One region of the Streptomyces sp. NPDC002181 genome, then DNA from elsewhere that is predicted to be linked to it. Evidence: riboswitches for the same ligand, from Rfam matches in the RefSeq annotation. Region 1 holds a riboswitch; each other region holds the start of a gene.
The links. Region 1 has a riboswitch for cyclic di-AMP ahead of ACFYXV_RS24905 (transglycosylase family protein). Riboswitches for the same ligand answer to the same signal wherever they lie in the genome.

Region 2: it holds a riboswitch for cyclic di-AMP, as region 1 does, so the genes downstream of both, ACFYXV_RS07915 (peptidoglycan DD-metalloendopeptidase family protein) here and ACFYXV_RS24905 (transglycosylase family protein) in region 1, are expected to answer to the same signal.
Region 3: it holds a riboswitch for cyclic di-AMP, as region 1 does, so the genes downstream of both, ACFYXV_RS17890 (M23 family metallopeptidase) here and ACFYXV_RS24905 (transglycosylase family protein) in region 1, are expected to answer to the same signal.

The regions. Positions count from the first base shown of each region.
Region 1 is NZ_JBIASC010000011.1:76,567-83,394, reverse strand. It holds gene ACFYXV_RS24915 (cytochrome P450) at 1-66, shown strand, start outside; gene ACFYXV_RS24910 (transglycosylase family protein) at 169-1,212, shown strand; cyclic di-AMP (ydaO/yuaA leader) riboswitch at 1,495-1,665, shown strand; gene ACFYXV_RS24905 (transglycosylase family protein) at 1,668-2,354, shown strand; gene eno (phosphopyruvate hydratase) at 2,620-3,906, shown strand; gene ACFYXV_RS24895 (septum formation initiator family protein) at 4,036-4,524, shown strand; gene ACFYXV_RS24890 (DUF501 domain-containing protein) at 4,571-5,119, shown strand; gene ACFYXV_RS24885 (exopolyphosphatase) at 5,116-6,057, shown strand; gene ACFYXV_RS24880 (NAD(P)/FAD-dependent oxidoreductase) at 6,490-6,828, shown strand, end outside.
Region 2 is NZ_JBIASC010000002.1:374,018-380,845, forward strand. It holds gene ACFYXV_RS07900 (ATP-binding protein) at 1-719, opposite strand, end outside; gene ACFYXV_RS07905 (MBL fold metallo-hydrolase) at 1,015-2,274, opposite strand; gene ACFYXV_RS07910 (SGNH/GDSL hydrolase family protein) at 2,445-3,230, opposite strand; gene ACFYXV_RS07915 (peptidoglycan DD-metalloendopeptidase family protein) at 3,397-4,377, opposite strand; cyclic di-AMP (ydaO/yuaA leader) riboswitch at 4,382-4,590, opposite strand; gene ACFYXV_RS07920 (tyrosine-protein phosphatase) at 4,869-5,687, shown strand; gene ACFYXV_RS07925 (aspartate aminotransferase family protein) at 5,715-6,828, opposite strand, start outside.
Region 3 is NZ_JBIASC010000006.1:124,763-131,590, forward strand. It holds gene ACFYXV_RS17875 (DNA topoisomerase (ATP-hydrolyzing) subunit A) at 1-2,298, opposite strand, end outside; gene ACFYXV_RS17880 (M16 family metallopeptidase) at 2,549-3,898, shown strand; gene ACFYXV_RS17885 (M16 family metallopeptidase) at 3,919-5,286, shown strand; cyclic di-AMP (ydaO/yuaA leader) riboswitch at 5,471-5,630, shown strand; gene ACFYXV_RS17890 (M23 family metallopeptidase) at 5,643-6,437, shown strand; gene ACFYXV_RS17895 (GntR family transcriptional regulator) at 6,601-6,828, shown strand, end outside.

The DNA.
Region 1 (6,828 bases):
CGCGGGGGTCTGATCATGCGTGGCCTGCGCACTCTTCCCGTCAAGTTCACAGCCCGAAACCCCTGAACTCTCTTTGACCGGAAGTCAGCCCCCGTCAAGAGTTGTTACTCGCATGCTAAGACGGCTAGGTTCTGCCGTTACCCAGCCGTTATGCGAAAGGTGCAGCTCATGCGTTCCGGGAACGGCCGCCACAGACGCCCCCGCCAGGTACCCGCGATAGTCGTCACCGCCGGAGTCACCGGTTCCGCGTTGGCCCTGCCCCTGCTCGCCGCCACCGGCGCGAGCGCGGCCGAGGCCTCCACGTGGGACACGGTCGCCGAGTGCGAGAGCGGCGGCTCCTGGAGTGCCAACTCCGGTAGCGGGTCCTACGGCGGACTCTCGTTCACGCAGGAGCAGTGGAACGCCTCGGGCGGCCGGGAGTTCGCCGAGCGCCCCGACCTCGCGAGCCGCTCGCAGCAGATAGCCGTCGCCGAGCGCGTACTGGGCACCCAGGGCCCCGAGGCCTTCGGGCACTGCTCGGAGACGGCAGGACTGACCCGGCAGGGCCCCGCGGCCGCCGTGGACCCGGGCCTGCCCGGCACGCTCGGCCCGGTCACCACGAGCCCCTCGCGCCCCGACGACTCGGTCCCGGCCGGCGCTTCCGGCGTGAAGCCGCAGGACTTCGGCGCCCCGACCCCGTCCCCGGTCTTCACGCTTCCGCCGGCGCCGCTCGCGCCGAACAGCGGACTGCCCGTCATGCCCGACCCGGACGTGCCGTCCACCTCGCCGAGCGCTCCGGTGCTCCCGGGCACCCCCGGCGACCCGACGGCCCCGGGCACCCCGACGGCGCCCACCGACCCGACGGCCCCCTCGACGGGCACCCCGACCACGCCCGGCAGCCCGGACCCGACCGCTCCGGTCTCCCCGGCCGACCCGAGCGCGCCTGCCAACCCCTCGGCCCCGGGCACCCCGGGCGCCACGACCGACCCGGCGGGCATCCCGGACCCCTCCGGCACCGGCAAGCACCGTGGTACGCCCGCTCTTGAGGCGCCCGCCACCTCTGACGCGGCGTCGGATCCCTCGTACACGGTCCAGGCGGGCGACAGTCTGGCGACCATCGCTTCTGCCAAGGGGGTCAAGGGCGGCTGGAACGCGCTGTACCAGGCCAACGAGCAGGTCATCGGTAATGACGCCGATCTGATCAAGCCCGGTCAGAATCTGGATCTAAGTTAGAAATAGCGGCACTTCGGACACCCGGAAAAGGCTGAATGTCCGTTATCTGCAAGTGAGACATGTGTCTCTTCCGGTCAACTGGCGTGTCCCGCCTGGAGCCTTCCGCAAACCCCGCCCTCACCTGCGCAAACACCCGCAAGGAGGGCGCAAGTAGGGCCCGTTTCTCCCCGGTGTTCCTCGTTGAACATCGGGGAGAGACCTGTCTACCTTCTGAGTCGCCCGCCACCGCGGGCTCCTTCGACCGCATCGCCGAATCCTGCCGGCGGACGGGGGGAACAGTCGTCGCGTCAAGCGCCGAAGGCAGGAGCGGGGGAACCAAGGTAGGCGCCGGGACCGGCCGTTGAGAGACGGCCAGGAAACGGCTAGGGGTTAAGTCGTGCGCCACGTCGCACGGCCGGGCACTCATCAGCCCGAACCCGACAGCTCACCTCGTAGGCGTCGGTGAGGAGAACTCCATGCTGATTTCCGGCAAGGGCAAGCACCGTCGCGCCTCCAAGGCCGCTCGCATCGTCACGCTCGCCGGTGTCACCGGCGTCGCCGTAGCCGCCCCCCTGATGGCGGCCGGCTCGGCCTCCGCCGCCACCGCCTCCCAGTGGGACGCCGTGGCGCAGTGCGAGTCCGGCGGCAACTGGTCCATCAACACGGGCAACGGCTACTACGGCGGCCTGCAGTTCTCCCTCCAGACCTGGCGAGGGTACGGCGGCCAGGGCATGCCGAACCAGGCCTCCAAGTCGCAGCAGATAGCCATTGCCGAGAAGGTCCTCAAGGGCCAGGGCAAGGGCGCCTGGCCGGTCTGCGGCAAGGGCCTCTCCAACTCCGCCTACAACGGTGGTGGCGCGACCGACACCCCGAAGAAGACGGAGACGAAGACCGAGACCAAGAAGACCCAGCCGAAGAAGACCGAGCCGAAGAAGGAGACCAAGCGCGAGAGCTCCGCGCCGGTCACCCGCTCGGAGCGCGCCGAGGCCCCGGTCGTGAAGACCGGCAACGGCTCGTACGAGGTCAAGCCGGGCGACACCCTGGGCACCATCGCCGAGGCCAACGGCGTCAAGGGCGGCTGGGAGAAGCTCTTCGAGCTCAACAAGGACATCGTCTCGGACGCCGACCTCATCTTCCCGGGTCAGATGCTGAAGCTCAGCTGAATCCTGCAGTGACGACCGCGGCCGCCCGAGCGGCGCCGCGGCAGCCCGACCGCCCGGCGCGTCTTCCCCTCACGCGCCGGGCGGCGGCATGTGCGCCGCCGGTCAAGGGTCCTATGTACCGGAAGGCGGGTATTCGGGCCCTTTTTCGTCCCAGGGGGCGGGCGGTCGGCCGGCCCAGTGCCCGGAGCCGGTTAGGCTCTAGGCGGCGGGGCCATCCCACGGCCCGACATGCCACCGCACACCCAGCGTCACATCCCAGAAGGAGATGCTCGTGCCGTCCATCGACGTCGTCGTAGCCCGGGAAATCCTGGACTCCCGAGGCAACCCCACGGTCGAGGTCGAGGTGGGCCTCGACGATGGCAGCACCGGCCGTGCTGCTGTTCCGTCCGGCGCCTCCACCGGTGCCTTCGAGGCCGTCGAGCTCCGCGACGGTGACCCCAACCGTTACATGGGCAAGGGTGTCGAGAAGGCCGTCCTCGCCGTCATCGAGCAGCTCGGCCCGGAGCTCGTCGGCTACGACGCCACCGAGCAGCGCCTGATCGACCAGGCCATGATCGACCTGGACGCCACCGAGAACAAGGGCTCCCTCGGCGCCAACGCCATCCTGGGCGTCTCCCTGGCCGTCGCGCACGCCGCGTCCGAGGCCTCGGACCTCCCGCTCTTCCGCTACCTCGGCGGCCCGAACGCGCACCTGCTGCCCGTTCCGATGATGAACATCCTCAACGGCGGTTCGCACGCGGACTCCAACGTGGACATCCAGGAGTTCATGATCGCCCCGATCGGCGCGGAGTCCTTCTCCGAGGCCCTTCGCTGGGGTGCCGAGGTCTACCACACCCTCAAGAAGGTCCTGCACACCAAGGGCCTCTCCACCGGTCTCGGTGACGAGGGCGGCTTCGCGCCGAACCTGGAGTCCAACCGCGCCGCGCTCGACCTCATCGTCGAGGCCATCAAGCAGGCCGGCTACGTCCCGGGCAAGGACATCGCGCTCGCGCTCGACGTCGCCGCGTCCGAGTTCTACAAGGACGGCAAGTACGAGTTCGAGGGCCAGTCCCGCTCGGCCGCCGAGATGACCGAGTACTACGAGGAGCTCGTCTCCGCGTTCCCGCTCGTCTCCATCGAGGACCCGCTGTTCGAGGACGACTGGGCCGGCTGGAAGACCCTCACCGACCGCCTGGGCGCCAAGGTCCAGATCGTCGGCGACGACCTCTTCGTCACCAACCCGGAGCGCCTGGCCCGCGGCATCGAGGAGGGCTCCGCGAACGCCCTGCTCGTGAAGGTGAACCAGATCGGTTCGCTGACCGAGACCCTCGACGCCGTCGAGATGGCCCAGCGCAACGGCTTCAAGTGCATGATGTCGCACCGCTCCGGCGAGACCGAGGACGTCACCATCGCCGACCTCGCCGTCGCCGTGAACTGCGGCCAGATCAAGACCGGCGCCCCGGCCCGCTCGGACCGCGTCGCCAAGTACAACCAGCTGCTGCGCATCGAGGAGATCCTCGACGACGCCGCCGTGTACGCGGGCCGCTCCGCCTTCCCGCGCTTCAAGGGCTGATCACGGCCGCGCCCTCCGGGGCTGGCCTCCGTACGTCCCCGCACTCGGTCCCGTACCGTGTGCGGGGACGTATTGCGTGGCGCGTACCGCGCACCCAGGGACAGCAGGGACACAGGGGAGGCGGGATCAATGGCCGGGAACCGGGATCGGTTCTCCACCTTCTCCACCGCGACCAGGCTCAAACAGCTCGGTGAGCGGACCGCCGCCCACGTCTACCGTTCGCAGACGCGCCGTCAGGTCCGCCGCAGCCGGCTCACCGGCCGCGCCGCGCTCCTGGTGCTCGTCCTCTGTACGCTGGTCGTCGCCCTCGCGTATCCGATGCGTCAGTACGTCTCCCAGCGCTCGGAGATCGCGGAGCAGCGGCGGGCCGCCGAGGCCGCGGGCCGGCGCCTCGAACGGCTCCGCGACGAGAAGGCCCGCTGGCAGGACAACGCGTACGCGGAGCAGCAGGCGCGCAAGCACCTGCACTTCGTCCGCCCGGGCGAGATCAGCTACATCATGACCGACCCCGGGGCCGGGGCCGCCGAGCGGCACCGCACCGGAGCGGCCGGATCCGACCGGCCCTGGTACTCGAACGTCTGGGACGGCGTCGACAAGGCCGACCGCCCCGGCGAGTGACGAGCACCCGCACCCATCCACGAGAACGAAGAGACTTCCTCCAGGCATGCAGACGCCCCCGCCCCAGACCGACCGGACCGAGCCGACCGACGCGGACATCGACGCGTTCCAGCAGCAGCTCGGCCGCCCGCCGCGCGGGCTGCGCGCCATCGCCCACCGCTGCCCCTGCGGTCAGCCGGACGTGGTGGAGACCGCCCCGCGCCTCCCCGACGGCACGCCCTTCCCGACGCTGTACTACCTCACCTGCCCGCGCGCGGCCTCCGCGATCGGCACGCTGGAGGCCAACGGCGTGATGAAGGAGATGCAGGCCCGGCTCGCCGAGGACCCCGAGCTCGCCGCCGCTTACCAGGCCGCGCACGAGGACTACATCCGGCGCCGCGACGCCATCGAGGTGCTCCAGGGCTTCCCGAGCGCCGGCGGGATGCCGGACCGGGTGAAGTGCCTGCACGTGCTCGTCGGCCACTCGCTGGCCGCCGGGCCGGGCGTGAACCCGTTCGGCGACGAGGCGCTGGCGATGCTGCCGGAGTGGTGGGCGAAGGGCGCGTGCGTGACGCCGTGCGCGCAGAAGGCGGAGCAGAAGGAGTCGCAGGCGTGACCCGCGTCGCGGCCGTCGACTGCGGTACGAACTCCATCCGCCTGCTCGTCGCCGACTGTGACCCCGCCACCGGCGAGCTGGTCGAGCTGGACCGGCGGATGACGATCGTCCGCCTGGGCCAGGGCGTGGACAAGACGGGCCGGCTGGCCCCGGAGGCGCTGGAGCGCACCTTCGCGGCCTGCAGCGAGTACGCGGCTGTCATCAAGGAGCTGGGTGCGGAGCGCGTGCGCTTCGTGGCGACCTCGGCATCGCGCGACGCCGAGAACCGCGAGGAGTTCGTCCAGGGGGTCCTCTCCATCCTGGGCGTCGAGCCCGAGGTGATCTCCGGCGACCAGGAGGCGGAGTTCTCCTTCGTCGGCGCCACCAGGGAGCTGACGGGCACCACCCACATGGAGAAGCCCTTCCTGGTGGTGGACATCGGCGGCGGCTCGACCGAGTTCGTGGTCGGCGAGGAGCACGTACGGGCGGCCCGCTCGGTCGACGTGGGCTGCGTCCGGATGACCGAGCGCCACCTGGTGGTGGACGGGGCGGTCACCGACCCGCCGACCGCGGAGCAGATCGCGGCCATACGGGCCGACATCGAGGCGGCGCTGGACCTGGTCGAGCAGACGGTCCCGCTGACCGAGGCGCGCACCCTGGTGGGCCTGGCCGGCTCGGTGACCACGGTCGCCGGGATCGCCCTCGGGCTGCCGGAGTACATCTCCTCCGAGATCCACCACGCCCGGATCCCGTACGAGCAGGTCCGCGAGATCACCGACCGCATGCTGACCTCGGTGCACGCCGAGCGCGCGGCGATCCCGGTCCTCCACCCGGGCCGGGTGGACGTGATCGGCGCGGGCACCCTGGTCCTCCTCGCCATCATGGAGCGCACCGGAGCCCGGGAGGTCGTCGTCTCGGAACACGACATCCTCGACGGCATCGCCTGGTCCATCGCCTGACCGCCGGTTCTTGCCGTGGAGGGGGTGTTTCGAAGGTCGCGGAGGGGCCTTCGGAGGGGCTTGCGGGGGTCTTGGGTCCCCTCGTCCACAGAAAGTTCGTGAAGTTCTTCACAAGGAAAAGAGGCCTGATGGGCCGCAGGGAGGGTCCTTCGGGGCGCTCGGCGGGCCATCGGGCCTCTTTCGTCCGAGCGTTCGTGCGAAATGAGGGCGCCGCCCGACCCCGTGGGTAGGTATCCACCAACCCGGTGGTCTACTCCGCTCGCGGGCCTGGAGGCCAGTTCAGGACGGGTGAACAACGAATCCTGTGACAGCCTGGTTCCCGTTGCGCGCCATGACCTCCGTCACGTGGGCCGCGCAGTGTAGCAGAGGCCCTCCGTCACCTTGTGAAGGGGCTCACGAGCGTCACCCCTTGGGGTGCTGGATACTCGTTCCATGAGCACCACGGAGCGTCCCAGGATCCTCGTTGTAGGAGGTGGGTACGTAGGCCTGTACGCGGCCAAGCGGATCATGAAGAAGATGCGCTATGGCGAGGCGACCGTCACGGTCGTCGACCCGCGGTCGTACATGACCTACCAGCCCTTCCTCCCCGAAGTGGCCGCAGGCAGCATCTCGCCTCGGCACGTCGTCGTCCCGCTGCGACGCGTGCTGCCCAAGGCAGAGGTTCTCACCGGCCGGGTCACCAGCATCGACCAGGACCGCAAGGTCGCCGTCGTCACGCCGCTGGTCGGCGAGGCGTACGAGCTGCCTTTCGACTACCTGGTGATCGCGCTC
Region 2 (6,828 bases), on a different contig from region 1:
GCGCCGCCGAGGACGGCCAGGTTCTCGGCGTGGCGGCGGATCCGGGTGGCGAGGTGGTCGACGTGGAAGAGCTCCCTGAGGAGATCGGGGTCCTCGACCGTGTCCTCCAGCCCGTCGAGCAGCGAGATCTCCCGGTGCACGAGGGACTGGAGCCGGCGTGCGAGGTTGACGAACACCTCAACCTTGCGGTCGCTGTCGGACGGCGCGGCCGGGCCCGCCAGCCGCACGAGGGTGGTGTGCGCGTGTTCGCGGGCGCCGCGCAGCTCCTGGGAGAGCAGCCAGAACTCGTCGACCCGGGCCGGGTCGGTGCCGGGCGGTGGCGCCGTCGGGCCGCCGCGGGCGGGGCGGATCGGCGGCTCGCCCCGTTCCAGCCGCTCGGCGGCGGTCCGCAGCTCCTGGCGTCCGCGCACGCTGGAGCGGCGCAGGGCCTCGCAGCGGTCCCGTACGGCCTTGGCGGAGCGCTGGGCCCCCAGCAGGGCCGCGGCCATCGCACCGGCGACGAGCAGGGCGCAGCCCGCCAGGACCGGCCACAGCCGGGCGTCCCGCTCCCCCGCGCCCCCGCCGAGCTGGAGCGTGAAGATCACCGCAGCGGCTCCGCTGAGGGCGGCCGCGAGCGTGGGCAGCAGGGCGGCGCGCACCAGCTGGGGCCTTATCTGCCGGGCGGGACCGGTGGCGGCGTGTCTCGACGGGGCGTGGCGGGCGGCGCGGAGTCCGGACATCGGCGTCCTCTACGTGGGGCCCGGGCCCCCAGGGTTCCGGAGCCCGGTGTGGATCACGGTGTTGATCACCGGATACCCACGCTAGACCGCACGATCCCGCTGCTGACAGCCAGTTGGGGAACTTCGGCGGGGTGCTTCCCGCTCCCGGTGGAGCGCTCGTACGACAGCCCGAATCCGCCGGGGGCGCACGTTCGTGACCGGCCCCCACGACGCACCACCCCCGGGTGCGGTCGGGCGGACCCGGGCCGGGCCCGGGTCCGCCCGGCACCGCGCCCGGGCCCGCGGACCGCCCGGGTCACGAGCCGACGGACTCCGGCTTCTCCTGTCCGCCGTCGACGTGTCCGCCGTCGACGGCGGCCGACGCCACCCGGGCCGCGGTGGCCGTCGCTCCGCCCGCCTCCAGGCGGGGCACGGCCGCGGGACCGTCGACGGGGCCGCCCGCGGGGGCTCCGAGGACGAACGGCCGCCACCACGGCTCGGCGGGCACATCGGCCGCGCCGGGCTCGAAGGGCTGGCCCGGGATCGGCAGCGCGATGCCGGCACCGGTTTCCTTCGCGGCGTCCACGGTGCCCTCGCCCGGCTCGTCCCACGGGTGCAGCGCCAGGTTGAAGGTGCCCCAGTGGATGGGCAGCATCGTGCCGTGCGGGATCCCGCCCTGGAGGTCGAGGTGGGCCTGCATGCCCTCCGCGGGGGTCATGTGGATGTCGGGCCAGTACTCCGAGTACGCACCGATCTGGATCATCGTGGCGTCGAAGGGGCCGTGCGCGGCGCCGATCTCCGCGAACCCGGGGAAGTAGCCCGTGTCACCGCTGTGGAAGATGCGGTGCTCGTCGCCCGCGACCACCCACGAGGCCCACAGGGTGTTCTGCTGGTTGCGCAGGCCGCGCCCGCAGAAGTGCCGCGCCGGGGTCGCCGTCAGCGAGAGCCCCGCGATCTCGGTGGCCTCGTTCCAGTCCAGCTCGCGCAGCCGGTCCGGCGCGATCCCCCAGCGCTCCAGGTGGGCGCCGACACCGAGCGGGACGGCGAAGACCGTGTCGGTCCCGGCCAGCTCCTTGATGGTGGGCAGGTCGAGGTGGTCGTAGTGGTCGTGCGAGATCACCACGGCGTCGACCGGCCCCAGCGAGGCGAGCGGCACGGGGACGGGGTGCAGCCGTTTGGGCCCGGCGAAGGGGAACGGCGAGCACCGCTCTCCCCACACGGGGTCGAACAGCACCCGCCGCCCGTCGATCTCCGCGAGCACGCCCGAGTGCCCCATCCAGGTCAGGCGCAACCCGCTCACCGGCGGTTTCGCCAGCTCGGCGAGGGTCGTCGGGTACACCGGGATCGGCGCACCGGGGTTGCGCCGGGTCCGCTGCTCCTTGTGGAAGTAGATCTTGGCGAACTCCATCATGGAGCCGGAGGGCCTGGTCCGGGCCCCGACCGGGTTCTGGAAGGTGCCGTCGGCGAAGTTCGGCGAGCGCCGGATCCGCTCCAGGCGGGCGCCGGACGGATCCGCGCCGAAAGCTTCGGGCCGCAGGGCGCGAAGCCGAGGACGCAGGGGACGGGAGCCGGTCAAAGCGCCTCCTGGGAGGGTGGGGCGGATGGTCGTGAGGCCGTACGGAATACCGGTCTACCACCATGCCAACGCGTACCGGCCCCGAAGGATTCCGCCGCGCGCCCCCGTTCTCACGCGCTCCCCCCGCCTCCTCCGCCTCCTCCGTCCCCTCCCGTTCGCCCCTCGTGCCCCTAGAGCGGCAGCAGGTCCGGGCGCTTCGCCTCCACGTGGTCCCCGGAGGACTCCCCGCGCAGCCGCCGCCCGATCCACGGCACCAGGTACTCCCGCGCCCACTGGATGTTGTCCCGGGTCACGTCCACCGAGCCGCGCGGCTGCTGCGGCGGCCACGGCTGGTCGGGGTCGGCCGGCACTTCCAGCCCCAGCACCTGGGCGGCCCGCAGCGCGACCCGGGTGTGTCCCTCGGGCGAGAGGTGCAGCCGGTCGTCGTCCCAAGCCCGCCGGTCCTGTACGGACTTCAGCGACCAGAGGTCGAGCACCGGGCAGTCGTAGCGGTCGGCGATGGCGCGCACGTGTGCGTTGTACGTCGCGATCTTGCCCCGCAGGTGCTTGAGGACCGGAACGCCCCGGGTGTCGAAGCCCGTGGTGATCATGACCTGGCCGACGGCCCCGGTGAGGTCGGCCACCGCCGCCTCGAACCGCTCCGCCGCGTCGTCCGGGTCGCTGCCGGGCCGGATGATGTCGTTGCCGCCCGCGCAGAAGCTCACCAGGTCCGGTGCGAGCTCCTTGGCCCGGGGGACCTGTTCGGCCACGATCTGGTCGAGGAGGCGTCCCCGCACGGCCAGGTTCGCGTACCGGAACTCGTTTTCCTCGCGCTGATCGGCCAGGAGTACGGCCAGCCGGTCCGCCCAGCCGAGAAAGGTCCCCCCGGGTCCCGGGTCCCCCACGCCCTCGGTGAAGCTGTCCCCGATCGCCGCGTACGAGCCGATGGTCTTGAGTGTCGTCGTCGTCGCTGCCACGAGAACACATCCTTCACCCCGGTGCGTGACCTACGCCACCGTAGGCAGGGGTTGACGGCCCGTGATCTATACCACCTGGTCGGTACGGAATAACAGTGCGTGAGGCCGGGACCCCCCTCGGGTCCCGGCCTCACGGGTCCGGCTGCCTCTCCGACGGCGGGAGCCGTCAGATGCTCACGCCCTTCGAGCGGAGGTAGGCCAGCGGGTCGATGTCCGAGCCGTAGGACGGCCCGGTACGGATCTCGAAGTGCAGGTGCGGGCCGGTGGAGTTGCCCGTGGAGCCGGACAGGCCGATGGTCTGGCCACCGGTGAGGCTCTGGCCGGCCGAGACGGAGAGCTGGGACAGGTGGCCGTACTGGGAGTACTTGCCGTCGGCGTGCCGGATCACGACCTCGTTGCCGTACGCGCCACCCCAGCCTGCGGAGACCACCGTGCCCGCGCCGACGGCGCGGACGGTGGTGCCGGAGCTCGCGATGAAGTCGACACCGGTGTGGTAACCGCTGGACCACATGGCGCCGGGGGTCTTGTACTGGGTGGAGATGCCGCCGCCGACGGGGGCGACGAAGCCCGAGGCGCTCACCGCGGCGGCGGACTTGGAGGCGGTGCTCTTCTTGGCGGGAGCGGCGGCGGGGGCGCCGGCCGGCGCGACGTCCGCTGACCCCTTCCCCTTCGAGGCCGATTCCGCGGCCGGGTCCGCGGCCGAGGACTTCTTCGCCGGGGCCGGGGCAGCCTTCTGCGCGGGAGCCTCGGCCGCCCCGCCCTTCGCGGCGAGGGTCAGCTTCAGCCCGGGGTGGATCAGCGAGGGGTCGCTGCCGACCGCCTCGCGGTTGTCGGCGTACAGCTGCTGCCACCCGCCCGAGAGGTGGCGGTCCTGGGCGATCTTGGAGAGGTAGTCCCCCGGCACGACGGTGTAGACGGCCGAAGTGGCGGGCGAGCCCTGCTGTACGGCGGCGGGCGCGGAGACGAGGGCCGCGGGAAGCCGCGGAGCCTGCACGGGAGCCGCGGCGGGGGCCCCGGCCGGGGCGGCCTGGGCGCCTGCGGCACCCAGCAGCGGCAGCGCGAGGGCCGCACCGCCGGTGCCCGCGACGGCGAAGCCGCGCGCCATGGAACGGGACTTGGGACGTCGGTGCTTACCCTTTGCAGGCATGGCGAATTCCTCTCCGTCGCCTGCGAGGTGAGCTGTCGGGTTCGGACTGGAGATGTCCGGCCGCGCATGAACGGAACATGAACGGCTTCACCCCGAGCTGTTCGGATGCGAAAGATCCGAAGCAGCGGCCTACCTGGTTCCCCCGCTCCTGCCGCGCGCGTGAATAGTCGGGTGCGGTTCCCGGACGGCGGCAGGATTCGGCGGTCCATCCGGATCGATCGCGAAGGTAATCGAGTTGAGCCGCACCGAACAAGCCACGAATTTCCTGACGGATTCACAGAACCGGGAATCCACCGGAATTCCGGTCACCCTCCGTCCATTCCCCGGCGTCAACAACCCCTCCGGCCGGGCCATTCGACTTTGACGATCAGGCACTCACGGTCACCGTATGATCTGGCTCACGGGGCCCTGCCCGATCTCGCCTCCGGTTATGGCAAGTTGGCCCCAAGTAGTGTAATTCGGACACACCACGACGATGCGGAGGAGTTCCCGTGACCCAGCAGATACCCCGGCCCTCGCCGACGGGGCCCGTACCGGAGCCCGAACTCGCGGGAGTGCGCAACTTCCGTGACGTGGGCGGCCTCCCGACCACCGACGGGCGGAGGGTCAAGCCGGGAAAACTGTTCCGTAGCGGACATCTGGCACATGCCACCGAAACTGATGCAGAATTTCTCGCGTCGCTCGGTCTGCACACCATCTTCGACTTCCGCAACAACGCCGACCACGACCTGGAAGGGCCCGACGTCGAGCTCCCCGGCGTACGGAACGTCAACATCCCGCTGTCGGATCCGGCCGACGGCAGGGAGTTCTGGACGATGGTCCGCGAGGGCGACGTCGAACAGCTCCGCGGGCTCCTGGGCGACGGAAAGGCCGCCGCGCGGATGGCCGGCTCGTACCGCACGATGATCGAGAAGCGCACCGCCGAGCACGGCCGGGTCCTGCACGCGCTCGCCGAGGACAGCGTTCCGGCGCTCATGCACTGCGCGGCGGGCAAGGACCGGGCCGGCCTGTCGATCGCCGTCACCCTGCTCGCGCTGGGCGTCGGACGGGAGGCGATCGTGGCGGACTACCTGGAGTCCAACGCCCCGCACCGCCGCTACCGCGTCCGCCGGGGCAGCGATGCGCCCGAGGCCCGCTCCCCCGAGGTGATGGAGCTGCTCTCGCCGCTGTTCGACGCCCGCGCCGAATACCTGACGTCAGCCTTCGACGCCATCGACGGACACTGGGGCGGGCTCGACCGGTACCTCGCGGAGGGCCTCGGGCTCACGCCCGAGACCCTCGACCGGCTGCGGGACCGGCTGCTCGACTGAGCCGGCCCCGCGAGGTGGAGCAGGCCGTCAGCCGCCGCCGACGGCCTGCTTCACCAGGGTCCTGCCGAAGTCCCACATCAGGGCGCCCCCGCCGTGCGCCTCGTCCATGACCTCGCGGAAGGCCGCGACGAACCGGTCGACGTCCCGCTCGTCCACGATCAGCGGCGGGATGAGCTTGATGACCTCCAGGTGGTCGCCCGACACCTGGGTCAGGATCCGGTGCTTCTGCAGCAGCGGAACCACGACCATCTGCGCGAAGAGCCCCTTGCGGGCCGCCTGGAGCATGGTCCACCGGCTGCGCAGCCCGAGCGAGGACGGCCGCCCGAACTCGATGCCGATCATCAGGCCGCGCCCGCGCACCTCGTGGAGCAGCTCGTACTCGTCCACGAGCGCCGCGAGCCGCCCGCGCAGCAGGTCGCCCATCGCACGCGCGTGCGCGACGACCGACCCCTCCTCCATGACCGAGAGCACCGCCAGCCCGGCCGCCATCGCCTGCGCGTTGGAGCCGAAGCTGGCGGAGTGCACGAGCACCCGGTCCATCGACGAGTAGACCTTCTTGAAGATCCAGTCCTTGCCCAGGGTCGCACCCACCGGTACGTAGCCGCCCGAAAGGGACTTGGCCACGCACACCAGGTCCGGCTCCACGCCCGGCTCGTGCTGGTACGCGTAGAAATCGCCGGTCCGGCCGAGGCCCGTCTGCACCTCGTCCGCGATCAGCAGCGCCTTGTGCCGGTGCAGCAGCTCCTGCGCCGCCCGCAGGAATCCCGGCGGGGCCGCGAGCACGCCCTTGCCCTGGATCGGCTCCACGACGAAGGCGGCGACGTCACCGCGCTTCAGCTCCCGCTCCAGGGCCGCCAGGTCCCCGAGGGCGATCTTCGTGTCGGGCAGCAGCGGTGCGAAGCCGTCCCGGAACCCGCCCTCCCCGTTGACCGACAGCGAGCCCGTCGTCAGCCCGTGGAAGGCGTGGTCGCAGTAGAGGATCCTGGGCCGCCCCGTCGCGCAGCGGGCGAACTTCAGGGCCGTCTCCACCGCCTCGGTGCCGCTGTTTCCGAAGAAGACCCGGTCCAGGTGCGGGCTGTACGAGAGCAGCTTCTCGGCCAGCAGCCCGGGCAGCGGCTGGCAGTCGAACCGGGTCAGATCG
Region 3 (6,828 bases), on a different contig from region 1:
GCCCTTCAGGAACCGCTGGCAGCGCACGCCGCCGGTGGCCCGGCCCTTGCGCGGGTACTGGTCGAACGGGGTGAGCTTCCCGGACAGCAGCGAGTCGTCCAGCGTCCCCTGCGAGCCCGCCACCGTGAACACCACGGCCTCGCGCGCCGGATCCACCGCCGAGAAGTGGATCACCTTGGCGTTCTCGGCGAGCTTGATGCCCGCCATGCCGCCCGCGGGGCGGCCCTGCGGGCGCACCTGGCCCGCCGGATAGCGCAGCAGCTGGGCGTCGTCGGTGAGGAAGACCAGGTCCTCCTCGCCCGTGCGCAGTTCGACCGCGCCGACGATCCGGTCGCCCTCCTTGAGGGTGATGACCTCCAGCTCGTCCTTGTTCGCCGGGTAGTCCGGCACGACCCGCTTGACCACGCCCTGCTCGGTGCCGAGCGCCAGGCCCTGCGAGGACTCGTCCAGCGAGGTCAGGCAGATCACCTTCTCGTCCGCCTCCAGCCCGGAGAGGAACTCCGAGACCGGGGCGCCGCCCGCCAGGTTCGGCGCGGCGTGGGTGTCCGGCAGTTGCGGCAGGTCGATCACCGCGAGCCGCAGGAGCCGCCCGTACGAGGTGACCACGCCGACGTCGGCCCGGGCCGACGCGGCGACCTGGGAGACGATCAGGTCGTGCTTCGCGCGGGAGCCGCCCTCCTCCTCCGGCAGCGGCTCGCCGTTGGCGGTGCGCGCCAGCAGGCCCGTCGAGGACAGCAGGACCCGGCACGGGTCGTCCGCGACCTCCAGCGGGACCGCGGCGACCGCCGTGCCCGCCGACTCCAGCAGGACCGTACGGCGCTCGGTGCCGAACTTCTTCGCGACCGCGGCCAGTTCCGCGGAGACCAGCTTGCGCAGCTCGGTGTCGGACTCCAGGATCCCCGTCAGCTCGTCGATCTCGCCCGTCAGCCGGTCGCGCTCGGACTCCAGCTCGATCCGGTCGAAGCGGGTGAGCCGGCGCAGCGGGGTGTCCAGGATGTACCGGGTCTGGATCTCGCTCAGCGAGAAGCGCTCGATCAGCCGCTCCATCGCCTGCGCCGAGTTGTCGCTGTCCCGGATGATCCGGATGACCTCGTCGATGTCGACCAGGGCGACCAGCAGGCCCTCGACCAGGTGCAGCCGGTCGCGCCGCTTGGTGCGCCGGAACTCGCTGCGCCGGCGCACGACCTCGAAGCGGTGGTCGAGGTAGACCTCCAGCAGCTCCTTGAGGCCCAGCGTCAGCGGCTGGCCGTCGACCAGCGCGACGTTGTTGATGCCGAAGGACTCCTCCATCGGCGTCAGCTTGTACAGCTGCTCCAGGACGGCCTCCGGGTGGAAGCCGTTCTTGATCTCGATGACCAGGCGCAGGCCGTGCGAACGGTCGGTGAGGTCCTTGACGTCCGCGATGCCCTGGAGCTTCTTGGAGCCGACCAGGTCCTTGATCTTCGCGATGACCTTCTCGGGGCCGACCGTGAAGGGCAGTTCCGTGACGACCAGGCCCTTGCGGCGGGCCGTCACGTTCTCCACGGCGACCGTGGCGCGGATCTTGAACGTCCCGCGGCCGTTCTCGTAGGCGTCCTTGATCCCCGAGAGGCCCACGATCCGGCCGCCCGTGGGCAGGTCCGGACCCGGCACGAAGCGCATCAGCGCCTCAAGGTCCGCCTGCGGGTAGCGGATCAGGTGGCGGGCGGCCGCGATGACCTCGCCCAGGTTGTGCGGGGGCATGTTGGTGGCCATGCCGACCGCGATCCCGGACGCGCCGTTGACCAGAAGGTTCGGGTACGCCGCGGGCAGCGCGACCGGTTCCTGCTCCTGGCCGTCGTAGTTGGCGGTGAAGTCGACCGTGTCCTCGTCGATCGACTCCGTCATGAGTGACGTGGCGTCCGCCATCTTGCACTCGGTGTAGCGCATCGCGGCCGGCGGGTCGTCGTTGCCGAGCGAACCGAAGTTGCCGTGGCCGTCGACCAGCGGCAGCCGCATCGAGAAGGGCTGGGCCATGCGCACGAGGGCGTCGTAGATCGACGCGTCACCGTGCGGGTGCAGCTTGCCCATGACCTCGCCCACGACGCGGGCGCACTTCACGTAGCCGCGGTCGGGGCGCAGGCCCATCTCGTTCATCTGGTAGACGATGCGCCGGTGTACCGGCTTCATGCCGTCCCGGGCGTCGGGCAGGGCACGGGAGTAGATCACCGAGTACGCGTACTCGAGGAAGGAGCCCTGCATTTCGTCGACGACGTCGATGTCGAGGATCTTCTCCTCGAAATCCTCCGGCGGCGGGGTCTTCGTGCTGCGGCGGGCCATCGCTGCGCGGCTCCTTAACCAAGAAAGAAAGTGTGCTGGGGTCTGGCGGGTGGTCTGATCGGCGTGGACGGGGTTGTCGCGGACCATTGTGGCCCGAGGCACCGACAACGCCGACTCCGACCCTGGGGTCACCCCCGGACGGAGGCGTGGGTGAGTGTCAGCCGGGAACTTCTCCGGTGCCCGACGCGCTTGCATACAGTGGCAGGTCTGACGGAAAACTCTGCATCGCGATCGAAGGGACCACATGCCCATGGGTCACACGGCCACAGCCCAGGCCGGCTCCGGCGGCCTGACAGCGACCGAGCACCGGCTGGCCAACGGCCTGCGCGTGGTGCTCTCCGAGGATCACCTGACCCCGGTCGCCGCGGTCTGCCTCTGGTACGACGTCGGCTCGCGCCACGAAGTCAAGGGACGGACCGGCCTGGCTCACCTCTTCGAGCACCTGATGTTCCAGGGCTCGGCGAGCGTACCCGGAAACGGGCACTTCGAGCTGGTCCAGGGGGCCGGCGGTTCGCTCAACGGCACCACCAGCTTCGAGCGCACGAACTACTTCGAGACCATGCCGACCCACCAGCTGGAGCTCGCGCTCTGGCTGGAGGCCGACCGGATGGGCTCGCTGCTGGCCGCCCTGGACGACGAGTCCATGGAGAACCAGCGCGACGTCGTCAAGAACGAGCGCCGCCAGCGGTACGACAACGTCCCGTACGGCACGGCCTTCGAGAAGCTGACCGCCCTCGCCTACCCCGAGGGCCACCCGTACCACCACACGCCGATCGGCTCGATGGCCGACCTGGACGCGGCCTCCCTGGAGGACGCCCGCGCCTTCTTCCGCACGTACTACGCGCCCAACAACGCGGTGCTGTCGGTCGTCGGCGACATCGACCCCGAGCAGACGCTCGCCTGGGTCGAGAAGTACTTCGGCACCATCCCCGGGCACGACGGCAAGCAGCCGCCGCGCGACGGCACGCTGCCCGAGATCATGGGCGGGCAGCTGCGCGAGGAGATCGTCGAGGAGGTCCCGGCACGCGCGCTGATGGCCGCGTACCGGCTCCCGCACGACGGCACCCGCGAGTGCGACGCCGCCGACGTGGCGCTGACCGTGCTGGGCGGCGGCGAGTCCTCCCGGCTCCACAACCGCCTCGTACGCCGGGACCAGACGGCGGTCGCGGCGGGCTTCGGCATGCTGCGGCTCGCCGGCGCCCCCTCGCTGGGCTGGCTGGACGTGAAGACCTCCAGCGGTGTCGAGGTGCCCGCCATCGAGGCGGCCGTCGACGAGGAGCTCGCGCGGTTCGCCGCCGAGGGCCCCACGGCCGAGGAGATGGAGCGTGCCCAGGCGCAGCTGGAGCGGGAGTGGCTGGACCGGCTGAGCACGGTGGCCGGGCGCGCCGACGAACTGTGCCGCTTCGCGGTGCTGTTCGGCGACCCGCAGCTGGCGCTGACCGCCGTCCAGCGCGTCCTCGACATCACCGCCGAGGAGGTGCAGGCCGTGGCCGCGGCCCGGCTGCGCCCCGACAACCGCGCGGTGCTGGTGTACGAGCCGCTCCCGGCAGAAGCCGGCGAGAACGGCGAGAGCGACGAGAACGAAGGGGCGGAGCAGTGAGCGACACCGCAGCCGTCACGATGACCTTCCACCCGCAGCCGCAGGCCGGCCAGGCCCGGCCGTGGGCCTTCCCGGCCCCCGAGCGCGGCGCGCTGCCCAACGGCCTGACCGTGCTGCGCTGCCACCGGCCCGGCCAGCAGGTCGTCGCGGTCGAGGTCAACCTCGCCGCCCCGCTGGACGCCGAGCCGAAGGGCCTGGACGGCGTGGCGACCATCATGGCCCGCGCGCTGTCCGAGGGCACCGACAAGCGTTCCGCCGAGGAGTTCGCGGCCGAGCTGGAACGCTGCGGCGCCACGCTCGACGCGCACGCCGACCACCCGGGCATGCGGGTCTCCCTGGAGGTCCCGGCCTCCCGCTTGCACAAGGCGCTGGGCCTGCTCGCCGAGGCGCTGCGCGCGCCGGCCTTCGCCGACAGCGAGGTCGACCGGCTGGTGCGCAACCGGCTCGACGAGATCCCGCACGAGCTGGCCAACCCGCAGCGCCGGGCCGCCAAGGAGCTCTCCCGGCAGCTGTTCCCGCCGGCCCTGCGGATGTCCCGGCCGCGCCAGGGCACCGAGGAGACGGTCGCCCGGATCGACTCCGCGGCCGTACGCGCCTTCTACGAGGCCCACGTACGCCCCGCCACCGCCACCGCGGTGGTCGTCGGCGACCTGACCGGCATCGACCTGGACGAGGTCCTGGGGGACACCCTGGGCGCCTGGACCGGCGACTCCGCCGAGCCGCTCCCGGTTCCGCCGGTCACCGCCGACGACACCGGCCGCGTGGTCATCGTGGACCGGCCCGGCGCGGTCCAGACGCAGCTGCTCATCGGCCGCATCGGGCCGGACCGGCACGAGCGGGTCTGGGCGGCGCAGGTGCTCGGCACGTACTGCCTGGGCGGCACCCTCACCTCGCGCCTGGACAAGGTGCTGCGCGAGGAGAAGGGCTACACCTACGGCGTGCGCGCGTTCGGCCAGGTGCTGCGCTCCACGGCCGACGGCAAGGGCGCCTCGATGCTCGCCATCAGCGGCTCGGTGGACACCCCCAACACCGGCCCGGCGCTCGACGACCTCTGGAAGGTGCTCCGCACCCTCGCGGAGGGCGGCCTGACCGACGCCGAACGGGACGTGGCGGTGCAGAACTTGGTGGGCGTGGCCCCGCTGAAGTTCGAGACGGCCGCGGCCGTCGCCGGCACGCTCGCCGACCAGGTCGAGCAGGAGCTCCCCGACGACTACCAGGCGCGGTTGTACGCACAGCTGGCCCAAACGGGCACGGTGGAGGCGACGTCGGCCGTCCTGGCCGCCTTCCCGGTGGACCGCCTGGTCACGGTCCTGGTGGGCGACGCCGCCCAGATCGAGGAGCCGGTGCGGGCGCTGGGCATCGGTGAGGTCACCGTCGTCACCAACTGACGGACATTTCAAGGGGCTCCGGCGGCTTGTCCGTCGGGGCCCCTTTTGTCTGTTTCGTGAAGAGGTTGCTCGTATGGGGTGTGGCGTACGCAACAAAAACGCGTGTCTGTTTGGCGATTGACTGATGATCCGCCTAGCGTCGGCCGTGCTGTCCGTCAGTTGTACCCGCCGCATCCGCGGCACCGGGCAGCGATCGCCGAGTCCCCGTCAGGCGCGAGCCTGGGGAGCCGGGGACCCACATGTGTCCCTGGGGTGAATCGGACCGCCTCGTCAGAGGGGGCCCGTAGGAGACCTTCCTGCTCCGAACCCGTCAGCTAACCCGGTAGGCGAGAAGGAAGGAAAGGATCAACCCCTTCATGGCGTTTGGCAGTCGTGCCGCCGGTAAGCACCGTGGTTCCAGTCGTCTGAGCCGCAAGACCGCCGGTTACGCCGGCATCGCCGCCCTCGCCACCACCGGTGTCGTCGGCTCCCTCGCAGGCCCCGCGTTCGCCGCGTCGGACAAGGCCCCCTCCATGGAGGACACCGGCCTGAACGCCGTCGTGACCGCCGAGGACCTCCAGGGCCAGATCGAGGCCCAGGCCGACGCCCAGGAGCACGCGGCCGAGGCCGCCGCCCTCAAGGCGAAGGCGGAAGCCGAGGCCAAGGCCCGTGCCGCCGAGGCCAAGCAGAAGGCCGAGGAGAAGGCGAAGGCCGAGCGGGAGGCCGCCGAGCGCGCCGCCCGCGAGGAGGAGCGCAAGCGCCTCAACACCTTCGTGGCCCCCGTCGACGACTCCTACGTCAGCACCCAGTGGCACGCGGGCGGCGGCATGTGGTCCTCCGGCAGCCACACCGGCATCGACTTCCACGCCGCGTCCGGCACGACCGTGCACGCGGTCGGCATCGGCACCGTGGTCGAGGCGGGCTGGGGCGGCGCGTACGGCAACAACGTCGTCATCAAGCACGCCGACGGCACGTACACGCAGTACGGCCACATGTCCTCGCTGAACGTCTCCGTCGGCGACCAGGTCACCGCCGGCCAGCAGATCGGCCTGTCGGGCTCCACCGGCAACTCCAGCGGCCCGCACCTGCACTTCGAGGCCCGTACCGGCGCCCAGTACGGCTCGGACATCGACCCGGTCGCGTACCTGCGCAGCCACGGCGTCGACGTCTGACACGCGCTACCCCGCACTTCACCGAAGGCCCCGGCTCCCCGAGCCGGGGCCTTCGTGTTGGCTGTAAACGTCTGCTATTTCCGCCCGCGCTCGGAATTTATCGCCCGGTGCAATAGAGTCCCCGTAAGGTGGTCGGCAGTCGGAAATAGGCGGAGGTCCGGACTTGCGAATTCCTGCGCACGCGGTATGCACGGCAATCCGCGAAGACATCGTCTCCGGGGTCTTCGAACCGGGTGCCCGGCTGACCGAGGAACTGCTGGCCCGCCGGTACGGGGTCTCCCGCGTCCCCGTCCGCGAGGCACTGCGGACCCTGGAGTCCGAGGGCTTCGTCACCACCCGGCGGCACGCGGGCGCCTGCGTCGCCGAACCCACCGAGCAGGAGGCGGCCGAC